Regions from separate parts of the Pseudalkalibacillus berkeleyi genome, predicted to be linked through region 2. Evidence: a T-box and tRNA genes for the amino acid it is inferred to sense, from the RefSeq annotation. Region 2 holds a T-box; the other holds one or more tRNA genes.
What was found. The T-box of region 2 lies ahead of argS (arginine--tRNA ligase). A T-box ahead of a tRNA ligase gene usually reads a tRNA of that ligase, here a tRNA-Arg.
Positions count from the first base shown of each region.

Region 1: it encodes a tRNA-Arg, which carries the amino acid that the T-box ahead of argS (arginine--tRNA ligase) is inferred to sense. The anticodon was not compared.

Region 1 is NZ_JAKIJS010000001.1:1,968,817-1,979,912, forward strand. Features, by position in the region: gene tig (trigger factor) at 56-1,351, opposite strand; gene L2716_RS10390 (tetratricopeptide repeat protein) at 1,449-2,516, opposite strand; tRNA gene L2716_RS10395 (tRNA-Arg) at 2,695-2,771, opposite strand; tRNA gene L2716_RS10400 (tRNA-Gly) at 2,809-2,882, opposite strand; gene L2716_RS10405 (metallophosphoesterase family protein) at 2,965-3,480, opposite strand; gene L2716_RS10410 (XTP/dITP diphosphatase) at 3,505-4,098, opposite strand; gene rph (ribonuclease PH) at 4,100-4,843, opposite strand; gene L2716_RS10420 (GerMN domain-containing protein) at 5,028-6,110, opposite strand; gene racE (glutamate racemase) at 6,560-7,354, opposite strand; gene L2716_RS10430 (MarR family winged helix-turn-helix transcriptional regulator) at 7,381-7,797, opposite strand; gene ptsP (phosphoenolpyruvate--protein phosphotransferase) at 7,983-9,701, opposite strand; gene L2716_RS10440 (phosphocarrier protein HPr) at 9,701-9,970, opposite strand; gene ptsG (glucose-specific PTS transporter subunit IIBC) at 9,986-11,096, opposite strand, start outside.
Region 2 is NZ_JAKIJS010000003.1:25,041-36,136, forward strand. Features, by position in the region: gene L2716_RS16715 (sigma-70 family RNA polymerase sigma factor) at 1-13, shown strand, start outside; gene L2716_RS16720 (hypothetical protein) at 1-842, shown strand, start outside; gene L2716_RS16725 (VOC family protein) at 980-1,384, opposite strand; gene argS (arginine--tRNA ligase) at 1,399-3,096, opposite strand; T-box leader at 3,143-3,354, opposite strand; gene L2716_RS16735 (LTA synthase family protein) at 3,584-5,428, shown strand; gene L2716_RS16740 (Glu/Leu/Phe/Val family dehydrogenase) at 5,645-6,967, opposite strand; gene motA (flagellar motor stator protein MotA) at 7,269-8,069, shown strand; gene motB (flagellar motor protein MotB) at 8,062-8,820, shown strand; gene L2716_RS16755 (GerMN domain-containing protein) at 8,861-10,072, opposite strand; partial or broken gene L2716_RS16760 (sigma-70 family RNA polymerase sigma factor) at 10,059-10,610, opposite strand; gene L2716_RS16765 (spore germination protein) at 10,824-11,096, shown strand, end outside.

The DNA of each region.
Region 1 (11,096 bases), on a different contig from region 2:
TACAAAACAAGGCACGAATACTCGCGCCTTGTTCTGTAGTCATTCTTATTCTATATTATGCAACAGTCTTGCTATTCTCTACAAGAAAATCGATTGCCTTGCGAACTTTCAAATCACCTTTAAGAAGATCAGGTCCACCTTGCATTGCAAGCATTTGTTTCATTTTATCTGTTTCCATTTGGTACATTTCTGCCATCTTAGTGATTTCTTCTTCAACTTCTTCATCACTAATTTCAATGTTTTCAGTTTCAGCAATTGCTTCAAGAGTCAAGTTCGTTCGAACACGCTTTTCAGCATCTTCTTTCATTTGCTCTTTCAATTGATCTTCTGATGTTCCTGAGAACTGATAATACATATCAAGATTCATACCTTGCATTTGTAGGCGTTGATCGAATTCTTTCATCATACGATCAAGCTCGGCATTAACCATTGCTTCTGGTACATCAATTTCTGCATTATCAGAAGCTTTTTGAACGAGTTGATCTTTCATTTCGTTTTCAGCTTGAGTTGTTTTTTCTTCTTGAAGACGTTCTTTAATCTTCGTTTTCAATTCATCAAGCGTCTCAACTTCTTCATTTGCATCCTTAGCAAACTCATCATCAAGCTCAGGAAGCTCTAATTGCTTAATTTCGTGAATTTTAACCTTAAATGTAGCTTCTTTACCAGCAAGCTCTTCAGCATGGTATTCTTCAGGGAATGTTACAACAACATCCTTTTCAGCACCAGCTTCTTCGCCTTCTAGTTGTTCTTCAAAACCTGGAATGAATGATCCAGATCCGATTTCAAGAGAATAGTTCTCAGCAGTTCCGCCTTCGAATGCTTCTCCATCAACATAACCAGCAAAGTCGATTGTTACAGTGTCTCCACTTTCAACTTTACCTTCTTCTTTAACTGTAAGTTCAGCATGTTTCTTTTGAAGCTCAGTCAATTCTTCTTGTACGTGTTCATCGGTTACTTCAGTGTCTTGCTTTTCAACTTCAAGTCCTTTGTACTCTCCAAGTTTCACTTCAGGTTTTACAGTAACTGTCGCTTTGAAAATAAGGTTTTTCCCTTTTTCCATTTGCTCGATGTCAACGTCAGGTTGATCAACTGGATCAATTCCAGTTTCTTCTACAGCTTCACTGTATGCGGTTGGCAGCAAGATGTCTAGAGCATCTTGATAAAGAGCTTCTACTCCAAAACGCTTTTCAAACATAGGACGAGGTACCTTCCCTTTACGGAATCCAGGTACATTCACCTTTTTTACGACCTTTTTGAATGCTTGGTCTAAAGCTTCGTTAACACGTTCTGCATCAACATCAATTGTTAATACACCTTGGTTGCCTTCTTGTTTTTCCCATTTTGCACTCATGACTAATTTCCCTCCAACATATATCTTCTTATTACTTCATTAACGTTCGAATGAGTTTACAACCACTACATTATAACACATGCCCATTGGTTTTCAACTAGTTCGGTTGATCATCCGGTAATCCAATATCTTTCACGGAAATGCGTTCTATTTCGAGAATCTTTTCAACGACTTCTTCAACCGTTTGTTCATCGAGCGAAAACGCAATTTGTAATTCATCTCCATCAAACTCAAGTCCGTTTAGTCGATGTGCAACTTCTAGGACCGCTACTGCCCATAATTGTTCATTTAATGGTTCAGGCTGGAATGGATACACCATAAATAAATAATGGTCCCAAATTTGAACAGCCATTTCTAGTAAAGTCGGATTGTTTTGCTCCAATTCATGAACGATAATCTTTTTAACAAGTCGATAAAATTGACCCTCAGGTATGTCTTCAAGATCACCTGTATGAATATCGATTGATTTTCCAAACTTATGTACATTTACTGTTTCATGTGCCGGTCCATCTTTTAACATTTGTAACACAATCGTTTTTAATGATGGGTTTCCGTCAGGATATGTAAGGTACCTTTTTAATTGTTCGCGAATCTCAGGATGATCGGGCATCTCAATTGACTGTACAGCTTGCCATTGTTGTTTTGAGTCTCCAGATTTCAGCTGCGATTCTAAGTTGTTGAGATCAGTTGGTGATACAGACTCTGGTATCTCATTTTTCACATCGAGACCTTGCGATTCATCTTCGGCCATTTTCCTGCTGAAATAAAGAAGTTGGTAAAAGTTCTCAGCCATTTGTGGCGGGAGACTTTGTTCTTGTATGACAGCCTCTAATATTTCGACTACATCCTCATAGTCTCCGAGCTGAATTAGAATCGATATGTATATTTGTAAGACATCATAATACTCGCCAATGTCTTTCTTTAAAATTTCATCACACTTTACTTTCGCATCTTCAAGCTGGCCTAATTCAACCAAACTTAATACAACACCAATATTCCCTTGAGGATGATCAGGTTCCATTTCAATCAGCTGCTGAAAATAATTGAGTGATTCTTTAAATTTCTTTTGTTTAAGGGCTGACATTCCCTTATTCACAAGCTTTGCAGTAAGGTTTGGGAAGTAAACGATTTTACTGTCACGCGGCCCTTTATGGTCTTTTTCCAAATCAATCTCCCCGCTTTTTTCAATCGTTTAAAGTAAGTTTAGCAGTTTAACTAACTAAAAACAAATCTAATCAACCTAATCGGTGTTAACAAGTGTCTTTACATAAATTATCACTAAATAATAAAAAAACGCTCCTTCTCACTTTGATGTGAAAATAGCGTTTGTATGTATTGAGTAATGGCGTCCCAGGAGCGATTCGAACGCCCGACCGACAGCTTAGAAGGCTGTTGCTCTATCCTGCTGAGCTACTGGGACTTAATAAAAATGTGTAAAATTATATGCGATAATTAAATGGAGCGGGTGATGAGAATCGAACTCACGACCAGAGCTTGGAAGGCTCTTGTTTTACCACTAAACTACACCCGCACGTTTATCAGCGACAATATTTAATATATCGTACGCGCTGAAAATTGTCAATGGTTTTTTAAAAAGTCGTGAGTCCATTTTGTTACAGTCTATATTCAGTTGATAAATCGGACAATTCGTTTCCGTTATATTCAAAGAATCTCACGTTTATCTTGTTTCGGTCTTCGCGTTCGCAAATCGCATATGTTTTTTCTTTGCGACCTCTAGGCAATCTAATACTACCTGGATTGACGAAGACCATCCCATTCGACTCAAAAGATTCCGCGACGTGAGAGTGACCAAAGAAAACGAAGTCTGCCCCATACTCCTCAGCTCTGTAGGCTAAGTTCATATATGACATTTTAACGTTATACAGATGTCCATGTGTAACAAATAAACGATATCCTTGTTCTTCGACTAAAGTTTCATTTGGAAAATCATCATGCGCAAGATCCATATTCCCTTGCACATTATAAAAAGCACGTAAGTATGGATGATCCGCTGCCAATTCCGAGTCACCACAGTGTATCATCACATCAACTTGATTCTTGTGCATTTCTTGGATTTCCTTAAGTTCTTCTGAGAGACCGTGACTGTCGCTTACAACTAGTACCTTCAAGATGGAGGTCCTCCTTATAGCGAACTAAAAGATTTCAGACCACTGTTCGCGCAATTTTTTTAATGCATTAGCTCTGTGACTGATCTGATTCTTTTGACTAGGCTCTAGTTGAGCCATTGTTTTTTTTAGAGATGGCACATAAAAAACAGGATCATATCCGAATCCATGCTCACCTATTTTTTCTTGAGAAATGATTCCTTCACAAGTGCCTTTAACAATAGTAGTCTCTTTACCCGGAATTGCAATGGCTAAAACAGAAACAAACTGTGCCGTTCGTTCAGATTCATGGACAGACTTCAGTTCATAAAGGACCTTATCCATATTCGCATCATCGTTTTTGTCTTCGCCTGCGTATCTAGCTGAGAATACGCCAGGTCTCCCGTCTAATGCATCTATAACGAGACCGGAATCATCAGCAATGACAGGTTGATGAAAGTGAGCTGAAATGGTTTCTGCTTTAATTGAAGCATTTTCTTCAAACGTAGATCCTGTTTCTTCAATTTCATCATGAAAATCAAGGTCTCGTAATGATACAACCGAAACATCAAATTGTTTGAGCATCGAGCGGAACTCTTTAACTTTCCCTTCATTATGAGAAGCGATAATGATCTCGTTCATATTATTTTTCTCCTATTAGATGTTGGATATCTCCGAGCGCTTCCTTTTGATGTTCGATTAGCTCAGTGATCCCTTTATCTGCAAGTTCAAGTAACGTTTGTAATTGCTTATACGAGAATGTTGCTTCTTCACCTGTACCTTGTAACTCTACAAATTCCTTTTCACTCGTCATAATTACATTCATATCGACATGCGCTTTTGAATCCTCTAAATAACAAAGGTCAAGGATTTCTCCTTTTTCAGGTGCAACACCAACAGATGTTGCTGCAATAAATTCCCTAATTGGCATCTTTTTAATGACGCCTCTCTCTATTAAACGATTAAATGCGATTGCCATTGCAACAAATGCACCTGTGATACTTGCAGTACGAGTACCACCATCAGCTTGTATGACATCGCAATCAATCCAACATGTTCGCTCACCAATTTGATTTAAATCTACTACTGAGCGAAGTGCCCTTCCGATTAAACGTTGGATTTCCATCGTTCGTCCAGAAACTTTACCTTTACTCGATTCTCGAATGTTACGTTGTTCAGTTGCCCGTGGAAGCATTGAGTATTCAGCTGCGATCCACCCTTTTCCTTGGTTACGCATAAAAGGAGGTACCCGCTCCTCTATACTTGCATTACAAATCACTTTTGTGTCGCCAATAGATATGAGCACCGAACCTTCAGGGTGCTTTGTATAATCTGTTTCAATATGTATATTTCTTAACTGATCGCTTGTTCTGCCATCCGTTCTCATCGTCATTTCCTCCCCTTTTTTCAAACACTATCGATTAGTATGACCAACTATTTAGCATTCATTTAGGTTAGTCGTTCATGATTTAAATTTAAAGTTCTACATGTATGTTACACCTGCTTATAGAAACAAGAAAAAGGCGGCTTCAAGACCGCCTCATCCTATCTTATACTAACATAATTACAATTTAAAATTCTACTGTGTTTACTTCTACAGGTCTTGAGACAGGCTCCGTTAATTTTTTCCCAACTTCAGTTAGAACCTCTGCTTCGCCATTTACCTTTATAGATACTTTCTCTACACCCGTCAATTCAGTAATGGATAATACGAGAGAATTGAGTACCACATTTGAAATGGCCGTATTGTCTAATTCACTTAAAATCGCTTCATTAAAGTTGAGTGTTACAACACCATTCTCTTCCACCGGAGCACTTACTAGTTCTACCGTGTTTCTAAAGTCACTTAGTAAACCAGATTGAAGAGAGGGACCATTCAACAATTCATTGACCGTTGATTTCACTAAATTATCTTTAGATGAAACAACCCTTGTTACAGGTACATATTGATACTTCCCATCACTTGCTCCCACAAAATATACAGTGACCGTATCACTACCTGTGATATCAACAACGCCGTTTGTTTCTATATTGATTCCGTCTGCACGCGTCATACTTTCTCCAATTGGCGTTTGATTAACTGGCATTACTTTTTGGTCGATTCCATTAATCCTAATTTTCACGGCTGAAATATTATCAAATTGAGTGAGCGTATAAGTTAACGATTGTAAAATTCTTTGTTCATCTTCAACTGCATACTCCTTAAAGTCTTCAGAGAAATCAACAACAGCAGTTCCTTGATCAATGTTCACATCCAAGACTTCTGTGCCTGCTGGCAATACAGCCCTCATTCCATTTGGCAACATATTTGATACTTTTCCATCACGGACTAAGTATTCGACCACTTGTTTTGCAGGCTCTTGTGATAGTGGTAAGTTCATCGTTTGCGGAACGACTAATCCGTTTTCATTAATTAAGTATACTTGCAATTGCTGTGAATCAGTTGCACCTGCTGGGGCATCTTTCCCACCTGCCATAGCATCGGTATCCTTGCCATTTTCATCAAGAGATTCTCCCTTGTCGAGATAGTTAACCTCTTTAGGCGGATCAATTTCATTATTTGTTTTTTCAGTTAACAGTCCACATCCAGATGACACGATTAATAGACCTGTTAAAAGAGAGACGAATACGATCCTTCTCTGCTTTTTTCTCATTCAATTCCCTCCCACAGTGGTTTGTACTACTATATATACGAGCCATCTGTCCAATTAGACCAAAGTTATCTTTTTAACTTTATAAAATTCTTAAATGCTTGTTAAAGATAGTTGAAATACCGTTCCACCTAAATGTAAAAACTTTTTTAGTTAATTATTCGATATAAACCTTCTATAAGAAAAAGGGACTGTCTAAATAAGTCCCTAACAGAAAATAATACCTTCAGCAAACATTGTTGTTGATTTCAACGAAATTCACGACACTCCTGCGGGAATAGCGAGCCAGGCGAGACCCCGCAGCAAACTTTAACTACTGGAATATGAGGTGAGCGAGGAGGCTCGCGGTTCGCCCGCGGAAAGGGAGTGAATTTCGAAGAAATCATTATCTTTATTTAACAAAGGAGCTGTCAGAAGGTCAGTTTTCACTGATTTTCTGGACAGCCCCTTAATTACAATTCAATATGTTCGATATGTTTTATACTTTGATCAAACCACTCTTGTGTCAGTCTGTTGAATATTTGATTAGGACCTGTCGTAAAGAAACGATGCTCTGGAAGTTGATCTCCTTTATTCAATTGCTCACTGTAATAAAGAATCGTACTCACTTCACGTGCGGTTTCAGATCCGGATGAAATAATTGAGACTGATGATCCCATCACTTCCTCAATGACTGGCTTTAAGATCGGATAATGTGTACATCCCAAAATGAGAGTATCTATCGGTAGGTTTGTTAGTGGCGCTAGTCTTTCATAAACAATTCTTTTTGTATCTCTTTCATGAACCATTCCGCTCTCAACTAAAGGTACAAATTCAGGACATGCTAGACTGTGTACATTTACCTTACTATCAATACTATGTAAAGCCTGCACATATGCTCGACTTGCTACCGTTCCTTCTGTCCCAATCACACCAATTTCACGGTTCATGGAAACCTTGATCGCAGCGCGTGCTCCCGGGTGTATAACGCCTACGACGGGTATTGATAAGGTTCTTTGAGCTTCATCTAATACCGCTGCTGTTGCTGTATTACAAGCAATAACAAGGAGCTTAATATCTTTGCCAAGAAGATAATGTATCATATTCCAAGTAAATGTCCGCACCTCCTCAAATTGGCGAGGGCCATAAGGACATCGGGCTGTATCTCCAAGATAATATATTTTTTCTTTTGGCAGTTGCCTCATGACTTCCCTTGCAACCGTCATACCGCCTACACCTGAATCAATAATTCCAATCGCTCTTTTCAATTAAACCCCTCATTTTCTTTACATGTCTAGTTAGGGTGATACATGTTCATTTTGTCATAAAGAAGATGAAGACTTTGGTGGAGGTTTTCAATCTCGTCTGCAGAAAAAGAATCTGTCAATTCCTTTAAATAGTTCTGTCTTCTTTTAATGACTTCTTCTATTATTTCGTACCCTTTATCGAGTTTCTGTATACGTACAACGCGACGGTCATTAGGATCGCGTATACGCTTTACCAACCCATTTTTCTCCATTCGATCAATTAAATCAGTGGTTGTGCTATATGCTAAGTACATTTTATTGGATAAATCACCAATCGTCATTTCATCTTGTTCAAATAACCATTGTAGAGCAACAAACTGAGGAGGAGTAATTGAGAAATCATTCAATATTTCTCTTCCCTTTTGTTTGATGTGTCCTGAAATTTTTCTTAATGATTTTTCCATTTCGTTAATCTTTACTTCTTTACTTTCCAAAGACGTAACCTCCTGAACATACTATTACATCTATTTTGATTGGTTTTGTTTGTTTTTTCAACTTTTATATTTTGCGCTTCCAACCATTTGGAAATATCGATACCAATAAAAAAAGACTAACTCAACACGTTTAGTGTTGAATCAGTCTTCACCTGTTACTTTAAGAAATGCTCTTCTACGTATTGCTTTACCTGTTGGTCGGTTTCTAAGTTCAAGATCAAGTCTATATGATTCGCTATTTCTTCCTTACTCAAGTTTAGTAGCTGTGTTCGAGCTGGCAATACAGAGGTTGCGCTCATACTAAACTCATCTAAACCTAATCCAAGCAAAATCGGTATAGCAATTTCATCTCCTGCCATTTCACCACACATACCTGCCCATTTGCCTTCCTTATGAGCTGCATCTATTACATTCTTAACCAATCGCAAAATAGATGGATTGTATGGTTGATATAGATATGAAACTTGTTCATTCATCCGGTCGGCTGCAAATGTGTACTGTATCAAATCATTAGTACCTATACTGAAAAAGTCAACTTCCTTTGCAAATATGTCTGCCATTACTGCTGTTGAAGGAATTTCAACCATCATCCCTATTTCTATCATCTCGGAAACTTCAATCTTTTCCTGAACAAGTTTTTCTTTCTCTTCTAGCAGTATTGCTTTTGCCTGACGAAACTCTTCCAAAGTTGCAATCATTGGAAACATGACTTTTAGGTTCCCATAGATGCTTGCTCTTAAAAGTGCTCTTAATTGCGTCCTGAAAATCTCTTGTTGATCTAAGCATAGCCTAATTGCACGGTAACCTAAAAATGGATTTAATTCCTTAGGTAGGTTCAAATATGGCAACTCTTTGTCTCCACCGATATCTAACGTCCGAATGACGACCGGTTTACCTTCCATTTTTGAAAGGACTTCTTTATAAGCTTCAAATTGTTCCTCTTCTGTCGGTAACTGGTCTCGGTTCATATATAGAAATTCTGTCCGGTATAACCCAATTCCTTCAGCACCATTGTTGAGAACCCCAGGCACATCCTTAGGCGTTCCTATATTGGCTGCAAGCTCGACATGGACACCATCTGCTGTAACAGTTTGTTCAGTTACGAGCTTAGCCCATTCTTTCTTTTGTTGTGTGTATTGTTCTTTTTTCTTCTCGTAGGTAGCAAGTTCGTCAGCAGTTGGATTGATGATGACATGACCATCAATACCATCTATGATGACTGTCGTTCCATTATCAACTGAGTCTGTAATGGTTTTCGTCCCCACGACAGAAGGTATTTCCATCGATCGTGCCATGATCGCAGAATGAGATGTTCTACCTCCGATGTCAGTAGCGAACCCTTTGACGAATTGTCGGTTTAATTGCGCAGTATCAGATGGCGTTAAATCATCAGATATAATGATCACTTCTTCAGTAATCATACTAGGTGTATTAAATTCAATGTCCATTAAATGGGCTAACACACGCTTACGAACATCTCGTATATCGGCTGCACGTTCTTTCATATATTCATTGTCCATATTCTCAAACATCGAAATGAACATACCTGTTATCTCATCTAAAGCACTTTCAGCGTTTACAAGCTCTTCTTTAATCTTATCTTTTACATTATCAATCAACTCAGGGTCTTTTAGGACAAGAAGGTGGGCAGCAAAAATAGCTGCCTTATCTTCTCCTAATTCCTTTTCAGCATGGTCTTTAATCGCCTCAAGTTCAATCTTAGATTGATCGATCGCATGCTTGAAACGATCGATCTCCTCAGAAGGATCTTCGATAGACTTCTTTTCAACGTCTAGGGCTGGGTTTTCAAGTTTGAATGCTTTCGCAATTGCAATTCCTGATGAAGCTCCGATCCCTGTAATGCATTGACTCATTACTCAGCAAGTCCTTCTTCTTTTAATAGTTCACTAAGAGAAGATAGTGCTTCGTCAGCATCATTTCCATCTGCTTTGATTGTAATTTCTGACCCCTGCTGAATCCCTAAAGACATAACACCCATGATTGATTTGAGATTAACGGTCTTCTCATTGTGTACTAAATCAATGTGTGCACTGAATTGTCCTGCTTTGTTCACTAGTGTAGTTGCCGGTCTTGCGTGTATTCCAGATTCACTCGTTACTTTGAATGTTTTTTCTACTGCCATGATTCATCTTCCTTTCTATTTTTCAAATGAAATAATATCTTCTTCTCCAAGGTCTACTTGACCAGATTTGTTCACATTTACACTTTCTCCATCAGAAAGGTTTGTGAAAACGATAGGTGTTACTGTAGATTTAGCATGTTTTTCAATGTAATCCAAATCAGCCTTTAGGATAGGTTGTCCTTGCTTCACCTGATCTCCTTGTTCAACAAGCACTTCGAAACCTTCTCCTTTAAGGTTGACGGTATCGATACCAAAATGAATCAATATTTCCTTTCCATCAGCAGTCTCAAGGCCAATAGCATGTTTCGTTGGAAACACATTGACTACTTTAGCATCAGTTGGTGCAACAACCGTACCTTCTATAGGCTCAATTGCGAAACCATCACCCATCATTTTTCCAGCAAATACTTCATCTGGAACTTCTGTAATCGGTAGTATTATTCCTTTTATCGGTGATTGGATATTCATTGTGCTCATCTCAACCTCTCCTTTCAACGATTCGGGATTAACATCTTCAACTTGTTCTCTCACTTCTTGTTCGGTATCAACTTCTACCTTACGAGGGTATTTCCCCTTCATAATATCTTGCATTTGTGATTTGATCGCATCTGATCTTGGTCCAAATATCGCTTGAATATTGTTCCCAACTTCAAGGACTCCAGAGGCACCTAACTTTTTCAATCGATTTTTATCAACTTTCTTCACATCATTCACTGAAACTCTTAATCGAGTAATACATGCATCGAGGTGAGAAATGTTATCTTGTCCGCCTAAGCCATCAAGAATATCATATGGAAGATCATCAGACTTTCCTTGGGATCCAGATGAGTCATCCTCTTCAACATCATCCTCACGACCTGGTGTCATTAAGTTGAATTTACGGATTGCAAATCGGAAACCGAAATAATAGATGACCGCAAAAACAAGTCCAACCGGAATGACTAACCACCAGTTCGTTTGTGAATTAAGTACCCCAAAAAGGATAAAGTCAATCAATCCACCTGAGAAAGTCATTCCAATCTTTACATCAAGTAAGTGCATTGTCATAAAAGAGAGACCTGCAAAGATTGTGTGAATACCGAATAATACTGGTGCTACGAATAAGAACGAGAATTCAATCGGTTCT
Region 2 (11,096 bases):
AAGATCAACTTAAAGATTTAAACAAAACACTTAATACGATGATGTCAAATGAAAGTAGATTTACAGATAAGCAACGAAAACAAATAAGAGATAAGATTGCAAAAAAACGTACAGGTAGGTTTTCATTCCTACGTACGAACTGGAAACCAATCATGAGTACAGCCGTCAGCCTTGTCCTCCTTCTTGCCATCGTGCAAATCGCATTTGATAACATGCCTGCAGATCATGCTAGCAATTCACCTGACCAAGGCGAATCGTCCGCACAGTTAGCAACGAGTGAAAGCTTAAATGACCAAGATCAAAATGGTCCTAGCTCTGATAAGGCTTTAACCGCACAGGAAAGTAAACTACCGAAGGCCGGTTCAGAAAAACTTTCTCCTCCAGCAAATGAAGATATTGAGAAGACAACGATTCACGAACCTATATTACCGTTGCCAGACAAACTAGTAGCGGTTTATGAAACGCTCAAAGCGGAACAGGACCAAAAGGTATTAAAGGACCTTAGCGCTTTTCAAGTCATGCAAATTTATTTTTACGCCTCTCAAAATGAAGACCACGAGACACAATATCATATGTTTTATCAAGATCCAGCTGGAGTAATGCCATCAAAACAATTTTATTTTGATGGAGTAGATACGCCAGAAGCTAAAGCGGGGACTGAAAAATTCCTTAAAGAATTGAAGAAGGTTAAAGAAGTAGATGTAACCTATCAAATAGACGAATTTGGATCCTCCTATGCATATATTACATGGGGCGGTACAGGAGAAAATCAGAAATTCTTCCGACTTATTCGTGATCAACAAAAAGACGTTTGGACAGTTACACTCGTGCCGATGCAGTAATAATTAAAGTTTATTGAAAATCATGAAATTAGCGCTCACCCTCTCTTAAAGGTGAGCGCTAAACCTTTTTGCGAGTACTGAAATAAGCCCGCTCTCTTTTTCAGGATAAGCAAGGACCTCTCTCTGAGTCCTTTTACTTAAGGGGCAACAATTTCTACTTTTATTCTATCCGGGTCTTCAAAATAGACGGCGTAATAGTTCATCCCTCCAGCGTACGGGTGTCGATCTTCGTAAAGTATATTCGTCCCCTTCGCTTTCAGATCTTTTGTCAGCTCGTCTACATGCTCTCGGCTTTCTGCATAAAATGCTAAATGGTTTAAACCTACTCGACATCGATGGTAAGGAACATCTAAATATTTTTGTTCAGTTTGAACGAATACGAGATAAGAATCGTTTAGTTTGTAGCTTATGCCCTGCTCCCATTTCTGGAATTCAGAATATCCAAGCTCTGTAAGGAGCCATCCCCAAAAATCCACTGATCGTTCTAAATCTGAAACATATAACTCAATATGATGAATGCATCCCCTCTTCTTCTTGCTCAATCCTCTCACCTACTTTACATTTTCTCTGGAGCCTTTATACCAAGCAATCTAAGTCCTTCTTTTAAGACGACCGTTACCGATTTAACGAGATGAAGTCTGGCTTGTTGTTCCTCATCAGTGCCAGATAATATGCGGACTTTTCCGTAATACTGATTGAAGTAACGTGCTAATACAATTAAATAACGAGAAAGAATAGAGGGCTCATATTCATGAAATGCGCGCTCTACTATGCTCGGAAAATGTTCTAGCGTTAAAATAAGATCCCATAAGTACGCTTCATCTATATTATATGGTGGATTTGTTTCTTTCATTTCTCCCCAAGAGCCTTTCGTTAATAACGTACAAGCTCTTGCATAGGTATATTGAATATAAGGACCTGTTTCCCCTTCAAATCGAAGCATTTGTTCAATGTCAAACTCCACGTCATTTAGACGAGATTGTTTCAAATCATTGAAAATGACTGCACCTACACCGATTATTTCTGCTACTTGCTCTTTTGCTTTAAGCGTCGGGTTCTTCTCTTCAATATTCCGTTTTGCTTGTTCAATCGTCTGCTTTAATACTTCTTCAAGTAGTACCGTCTTTCCTTTACGCGTAGACATCTTCTTCCCATCTTGTAGGATCATCCCGAAAGGAATGTGTTTCATGTCCTCTGCCCAATCGTAACCTAGCTTGAGCAATACTTTCTTCACTTGTTGGAAATGAAGGGACTGTTCATGACCGACCACATATAATGATTCTGCAAAATGATATGTGCTCTTTCGATACTTAGCTGCTGCCAAATCCCGCGTTGCATATAAGGAAGCGCCATCTTTCTTTTGAATTAATGCAGGCGGCATATCGAATTCCTCTAAATCAACGACCATCGCCCCATCAGATTCAACTAACAGCTTTTTCTCGTTGAGCTCATCTACAATGGCTTGCATTTTATCATTGTAAAAAGATTCTCCAGGATACGCGTCAAAAGATACATCCAAGAGTTCATAAATTTTTTCAAATTCCTTTAAGGATTCCTCTCTGAACCATTTCCATAAAGCTGTTGCGTTGGAATCTCCGCCTTCAAGCTTTTTGAACCAAGCTCTACCTTCGTCATCTAGGCTAGGGTCTTCCTTCGCTTTTTCATGAAATAAGACATATAGTGCATTCAATTCTTTAATCGGGCTCTTTCTTACGGCGTGTTCATTTCCCCATTTTTCATAAGCGGTCATTAGTTTGCCAAATTGTGTGCCCCAGTCACCTAGGTGATTGATGCGTATTGGTTTATAGCCATTCTTTTCTGCTAGGTTCGCGACCGCATTTCCGATCACTGTAGATCGTAAATGTCCCATTGAAAACGGTTTGGCGATATTCGGTGAAGATAAATCGATTGGTATCTGGTGACCGCTCGCTTTCACACTTCCGTATTGCTCGCCATCAACCAATATTTCGCTGATGACTTGCTCTGTCAGTTTTCTCTTCGGTAAAAACAAATTCAAATAAGGTCCCGTAGCCTCTACTCGGTCAAATACGTCCGAACTTGAAAGCTTTCCCTCTAGCTCTTTTGCAATTTGTACAGGTGATTGTTTCAAATGCTTTGCCAGTATGAAGCAAGGAAAAGCGAGATCACCCATTTCTCGATTTGGAGGGACCTCTAAGGATTTTTTCAAATCTTCTTCTGACAAAGAATCTATAATGATACTTAATTGATGCGCTGTATAATCTTTAATCGACATCCGTTTTCACTCCTTTTTTGTGTATAAAAAAACGCCTCTCAATAAATTGAGAGACGAGTTATGCCCGCGGTACCACTCTAATTATCCAAAATTAAATTTGGATCCACTTAACCCATTAACGCTGGGAACGGCTTAATCTACTTGTTTTCAAATAAGCATCTCAGAGGTGCGGTTCAATTTCAGCTCATACTGGACTTCCACCAACTCCAGCTCGCTAGCATGTGCCCTGAAATTTACTCTCCTCATCATCAAATGTAATTGGTAATTTTTAATCATTATAGTTAGATTTTGTGTACTTGGCAATAGCAAAGGGTAAAGAAATAGGAAAGTAGCACGAATACTTTTGTTATGACACTTTTCCATATACAGGAATTTTGCTATGATAATGAATAGTCTACTTGAATACAAATAAGAATTCATGGAACTTTCTTCGTTCCTAATCGTCTATAAAATGAATGTATGTCTTTAGCAATTCGGAGGTTTTCTCATGAAAGAGCGTTGGATCAGGAACAGCTTGGTGATCACTGCAACAATATTGTGGATCAAAACCTACGTCGTTTATAAATTAAGCTTTAATTTGCCTACAAGTAACTGGATACAGGAATTGATTCTTATCATCAATCCTTTAAGTTCCGTTATCTTCACAATGGCACTCGTTTTCCTATTCCCCAAAAAGCTCCAAAAACGTATGACTTGGATTTTGGCCCTAATCTTCTCAATCGTCCTTTATTCCAATACGTTGTATTACAGATTTTTCAATGATTTCATTACTGTACCTGTATTATTTCAGACAAACAATGTTGGCGACATCGGCAATAGTCTAGTCGCACAAACCTATTGGTATGACATTTTCTTCTTTCTGGATATTATTGTCATTTCCTATTTCGTTAAACGAGGAACCTTGAAACCGTCGTCGTTTACGAACAAAAGCTTTATGAAGCTTGCGATCATTGCCACCCTTTTTCTAGCAATCAATCTAGGTCTAGCCGAGTCCGAAAGACCACAACTGCTTACTCGGACGTTTGACCGAGAACTACTCGTGAAAAATCTCGGAACTTATAACTATCACGTCTACGATCTCTTGTTGCAATCCAAAACAAAGGCTCAAAAAGCACTGGCCAACAACTCTGACGTAGAAGAAATTATAGAATATACGAAAAATAAAGATGTACCAGTCAATGACGAATTGTACGGAATTGCTGAAGGAAAGAACATTATATTGATCTCAATGGAATCAACACAACAATTCGTAATTGGAAAAGAGGTTCGCGGGAAAGAGATTACACCTTTCTTGAATGATTTCATAAAGGACAGCTATTATTTCGATAATTTTTATCATCAAACTGGACAAGGGAAGACCTCTGATTCTGAATTCCTACTCGATAATTCATTATATCCATTACCGAGGGGCGCTGTATTCCAAACACATCCGTTGAATGAATACTTCGCTACTCCTGAAATTCTGAAAAAACAGGGATATCACAGCGCGGTCTTTCATGGAAACAATAAGAGTTTCTGGAACCGGGACATTATGTATAATACGATGGGCTATGATGAATATATTTCTCAAGAGTATTACACAATCAATGAAAACAACCAAATCAATTATGGATTAAAGGATCGACCTTTCTTTAAGCAATCCATGGATTATTTAAGTGAAATGTCGCAACCATTTTATTCGAGATTTATTACATTAACGAACCACCATCCCTACAAGTATGATGAGAGCGACCAATTGGTCCCAACATTCGAGACAAATGATCCCATTGTCGATCGGTATCCTGTAACCGTAAGCTATACGGATAAAGCGATAAAAGAATTTATTGGTCAGCTGAAAGCTAACGGATTGTATGAGAATTCGGTGATCATCATTTATGGAGATCATTATGGCATTTCTGAGCGACATAATGACGCACTTGCTCAAGTATTAAATAAAGAAGAAATTACGCCTTACGATAATGTCCAGTTGCAACGAGTGCCACTTATCATTCATATACCAGGTCAAAAAGGGAAAACCATTTCAAAGGTTTCTGGTCAAATCGACTTAAAGCCGACAATCTTGAATTTACTTGGTATCGGACAACAAGGTATTCAATTTGGAACTGACCTCTTTTCAGAGCAGCATAAGAACGTTGCAATATTCAGAGATAGAAGTGTTGTCACTGACGCTTACGTCTACACGAAAGATACGTGCTATGACCGAGCATCTGGTGCAGAGGTGAATCCCGAATCCTGTACCGAAGCTCAGCAACACTTACAAGAACTCGAACTCTCAGACAGTTTGATATACGGTGATTTATTACGATTCTTAAATATGGCAAGAAATAACTAACATCCATACAAAAAAGACCTTCATCTGCTCAGGAGAAGGTCTTTTTCATGTTTATTTGTATGCTTTTTACGATATTTCTTCGCAAAAAAGCAATATAGTCGATTTTTGTGTACAAAAATCATCATCACTATGTTTGAAAGCTTGTGTTTGATGCAGTTATCTAGAAAAAATGATTTTTATCTAGAAAAACGAAATTTTATCTAGAAAATAGCATGATTAGCAGTCAATTGGCATCTCCCAGTTTTTAATCCATCCTCTTGCGATCATCGCTTTGGCTAATCTCCCTACACCAACAAGGTATGCGGCTTCACGCATTTTCACCTTTTTGGCGTCACGCATATCATAAACGGCTTTAAATGCATCTACCATTTTTTCTTCGAGCTTTTCGGCCACTTCTTTTTCTTTCCATGAGTAGTGCATCGCATTTTGTACCCATTCGAAATAGGACACGGTTACACCACCTGCATTACATAAAATATCTGGGATCACAAAGACGCCGTTGTCCTCCAGTAGTTTGTTACCTTGTGGTGTAGTCGGTCCATTAGCAGCCTCCGCAACAATTTTCGCTTTAATTTGGTTCGCGTTATCTCCTGTAATCTGATTCTCTAATGCTGCAGGTATGAGAATATCACATTCCAATGAGAATAAATCGTCATTCGATAGATCTTCACTACCCGGAAATCCTTTGACTGTCTTGGTTTCCTTGGCATACTCAATTAAGCTCGCAATATCCAACCCGTTTTCATTGTATACGCCGCCCTTCGCATCAGTGATCCCGATTACCTTCACGCCACTTTCCTCTAAGTATTTGGCTGCATTCGATCCAACGTTTCCGAAGCCTTGGATGACAGCTGTCATTTTGTTGAGATCATAATCCAATCGTTTAGCAGCTTCACGAATGGTAATGACTACCCCTCGTCCAGTCGCTTCGACTCTTCCTTCTGAACCACCAATAATTAACGGCTTGCCAGTGATAAAACCAGGAACATTATGTCCTCTCAGTCGGTCGAACTCATCGAGCATCCAGCCCATGATTTTTGGATTCGTATTCACATCTGGTGCAGGTATGTCCTTTTCGGGCCCCATGATCGGCTCTAACTCACGAATGAACCCACGACTAAGCTCTTCAATTTCCCGTTCTGAAAGCTCTTCTGGATTAACGATAATACCGCCTTTTCCTCCACCAAATGGTATCCCGACAATTGCGGTTTTAAGTGACATCCACATAGAAAGGGCGATGACTTCATCTTCATTTACACCTGGATGAAAACGAACCCCACCTTTCGTCGGTCCAAGTATATCGGTATGTTGCGCACGAATACCTGTATAATTCACAACGTCTCCATTATCTCTCCGAACAGGAATGGAAACTTTCATGACTCGTTTCGGCTTTTTCAAAATATCATACACACCTTCTTGAAGCTCTAATGTCTCGGTTGCTCTCTCAATGAGACGTTGTGCAATATGATACGGATTCGTTATTTCATCCCCATCCTTCTCTTCTTTAGCTGGCATTTCGGACTTCACATCTCCAGCCAATTCTTTTTTGAATTCATCATCAATCATCTCTCTTAAAATCTGAATGTCTTTATCATTCGTCATATGACAACCTCCCTTAAACAATACCTAATCTCTATGTTTCCGAGTACGGCTTTGCCCAAACTTCAATTCGCACTTTGATGTGTAGTATGTCCATGGATGGTTATTTTCACTTATGTATGTACAACTCACAAATCCCTATTAAACAATTACGGTCAAGATGTCGATATGAGTAGTAACGAAAGATTATGATCGAACTTCAAGGATCAACAGAATGTTTATAGTGAGGATGACATTTTTTATGGATAAAGCTTCAGTAATCGGAGTCATACTTGGCGTAATCGCAATCGGCGTAGGAATGATACTAAAAGGGGTTAACCCTACAGCGTTATTCAACCCAGCTGCTTTGTTGATAATATTTGCAGGAACAGCCGCATCTGTCTTGATTGCCTTTCCTTTGCAAGAAGTGAAAAAGCTTCCGAAGTTATTCAAAATATTGTTTACAGATAAAAAAACAACCACTGTCGAAGAGTTGGTTCCTATATTTTCTGACTGGGCAACGATCGCAAGAAAAGAAGGGTTACTTGCATTAGAAACACACGCAGATGAAATTGACGATCCATTCTTAAAAAATGGAATGAAGATGGTCATTGATGGTCAAACACCGGAATTCATCCGGGACGTGATGGTAGAAGACCTTGTCGCGATGGAAGAACGACATGAAAGCTCAGCAGCGATCTTTACACAAGCGGGTACATACGCACCGACGTTAGGCGTCCTAGGAGCTGTAGTCGGTCTCATTGCCGCTCTTGGAAACTTAGATGACATTGAAGCGTTAGGTCATGCCATTGCAGCTGCATTTATTGCAACGTTGTTCGGAATTTTCACAGGTTATGTACTATGGCATCCATTTGCTAACAAACTAAAGCGGAAATCAAAGCAAGAAGTAATGGTCAAGCAAGTAATGGTTGAAGGCATCTTATCAATCCAAGATGGAGCTTCACCTAGAGTCATTGAAGATAAGTTAAAAATCTATATCCCAGCGAACCAAAGAAACGTTGAACCTCCTGTTACTCAGGAAGGAGAGGGGTTAAATGCTTAAAACACGAAAGAAGAAACACGAAGAGCACATTGATGAATCCTGGCTCATTCCTTATGCAGACATGCTAACGTTACTGCTCGCATTATTTATTGTGTTGTTCGCAGTGAGTACAGTTGATGCTGCAAAGTTTGAAAACATGGCGAATTCATTTAAATCCGCACTTAACGGCGGAACGGGACCGCTTGATTACACAAGCCCTGTTAGCATTGTGGAACAGACTTCTATCCCTACAAGTGAAAGTGCGATCATACCAATTGATGACCAAGAGAAAACAAATGGTGAATTTGACCAAAATCAATTAAAAGAAATCAAAGAGAAAATTGATGCTTATATTAACGAAAACAAGCTTAACAAGAGTTTGAAAACGACTCTGACGGAAAGCGGCTTAATCATCACAATCTTAGACCGCGCCTTGTTTGACTCAGGTAGCGCAGTCGTTAAGAAAGAATCAATCACACTAGCAAAAGAGATTTCCCAATTGCTCGTGACTGATCCACCAAGACGGATCGTGATCGCAGGACATACAGATAATATCCCGATTAAGAACCATGATTTCCGCTCCAATTGGGAGCTTAGCGCACAGCGTTCCATCAATTTCATGGAACTATTATTACAAAACGAAAAGCTCGACCCTACTAAATTTAGTCAATCAGGATTCGGTGAATTCCAACCGGTTGCTTCTAACGATACAAATGAAGGACGAGCGAAAAACAGACGTGTAGAAGTAAAAATACTGCCTTTTGGTGAATAAAAGTGCTGATCCAGATGGATCAGCACTTTTTGTATACATTCTATTCAGTTATGGGTTCCACTAGATTCGGTGCTTTTAATACAGGGATCGACTCTTTTAGAGAATAAGGTCCAATTTGATCAATGGTTGCCCCTTTGAATTGTACATGTTCATATCCAAACTGACTTGCCGTCCACAGTATGGATTCGATCATCGCCAAGTACCTCGTATGATTTTCTAATTTCGTACCCTCTGAGAACTCAACCGTAGCCGTATTATTTTCATCTGTTACATTTTTGATATACACATTCTTTGGTATCGTTGCTTGATATCCGAAGCCTTCGACTACGTTCCCCATCCATTGTAGGGTCTCATCTAAAGATTCAGGTTGTGCGTTGTTTAACGGTATTCCGTTGATCAGGAATAACGTTCCTTTACTCGATATCTGACTGAAGACGCCCTTTTCTGGTGCTTTTACAGTTTCAGAACTCATCTTTCCGTAATGAGAGAATTCGTATCCATCTTGTCCATTTGATTTAAAGTAGATATGATCATAACCTAGCTGGTAAGCTGTATTTTTCACAGTATCTAGAAAGATTCGGTCACCCGTCGATCCTTGGATAGAGCCTGGTTCAATATCGACAACTAATGCATTATCTGGTGTGTTTTCTGAAAGTTTCACATCTCCAAGTACTGATTCTGATAAGCCCAATTCTTCGGCGGAAATTATGTCTAGCGCTTCTTCGATTCCTGTTACTCTATTCATTTCTTTATCCGTTAATATTGAAACCGGAACTACACCCATTGCTTCCTGATCTGGATAATATACGGTGATCACTTGCTTTTCTTCTGGCACTTCTATTATCCCGGGATGATACGTAATGCCTTCATCATAGGCCATCGGTCCAATTTCACTTGCTGGTGGTGCTTCTTCAGCTGGTGGTGCTGCCTGTTCGGTATTTTCATTAGCATCGCCATTCTTTTCAGGTGCTAATTTTGTGCTGTTTTGTAAATCTGTTTGTGAAGATTCAGGCACCTTCGAATCAAAAAGTGTACTGTTCATGATTGTTGGAGAGATGATGGCTGCAATTGCAAGTACGCAAGCAACCGCGAAGACTGGCATAAACCGAAATGGCTTCTTGTTCTTTTGTTTTTGTTCCATTCTATTTTGAATTTGGTCAAACAACTCTTCCTTAGGTTTCGGGTCTTCCACCTTCGGAAATTCCCGGAGTGTTTGAATGATCTTTTCCTCATTCCATTTAGATTGTCCCATTTGACAATTCTTCCTCCTTCTTGGTGTCATCAAGGATACCCTTCAAAGTTTTCAACGTCCGATGCTGGACCGTTTTCACTTTTCCTTCAGTCCATCCCATGATGGAGGCAGATTCTCGGATGGAAAAGCCGTGGATATACCTGAGAAGAATTAATTCACGATGCTCCGCTTTACATTGTTCTAATGCAGCATACAACTGTCTTACAGCTTCATTCTGTTCTAAGATCTCATCCGGAAGACGATCAGGATGGATCCACTGATTCTTATGATCGTCTAGATTAATTGAGCTTAATAATGTTTTCTTTTGCCGCTTCTGTTTTCTTATATAGTCGATCGCCACATTTCGTGCAATCGAGAACAACCAAGTCTTCTCACTGCTATCCCCTTTAAACTTGTCATAAGCGTGCATCACTCTAATGTACACGTCCTGAACGAGTTCTTCAGCTGTATCTTTATCTCGTAATAAATAAACTAGAAATTGATATAGCGACTGGTGATAGTCCACGTATAACCGGTTAAATAAGTGTTCCACCACGTTATTCTCCCCCTCTTACTTATATAGTCGTTTATCCAATCAAAAAGTTTCATGTTGTGATTAAGAAGAACCTTGACTTAAGTGTCCGTATGGATATGACCCTATTCAGTTTGGTGTTCGAAATGTTTACTTCAGTATCGCATACTTCCGACAATAATTGGTAAACGTAAAAGAAAAGTGGAATCGTTCACTCTAGATTCGAGAGGAACTTTACATATGATGAATTGGTTGAAGAAGAAGAGTAAACAATCAGATGAAGAGCCTAAGAATCTTAATGAACTCTTTGAGCTCGCGGATCAATCAGAAGATTTTGTGAGATATGAAATGGTCAGTCAACATGGGTCGTTATGGATTTCATATATGAAGACACTCATTGATATTGAAACGTTGCACAGAGATATTTTGCCTCATTTACAGAAGATGAAAACGCGCTCGTTAGAAGACTTCAAAATGGGTATTCCAATAGAAGACTTAGAAATAACTAAGGAT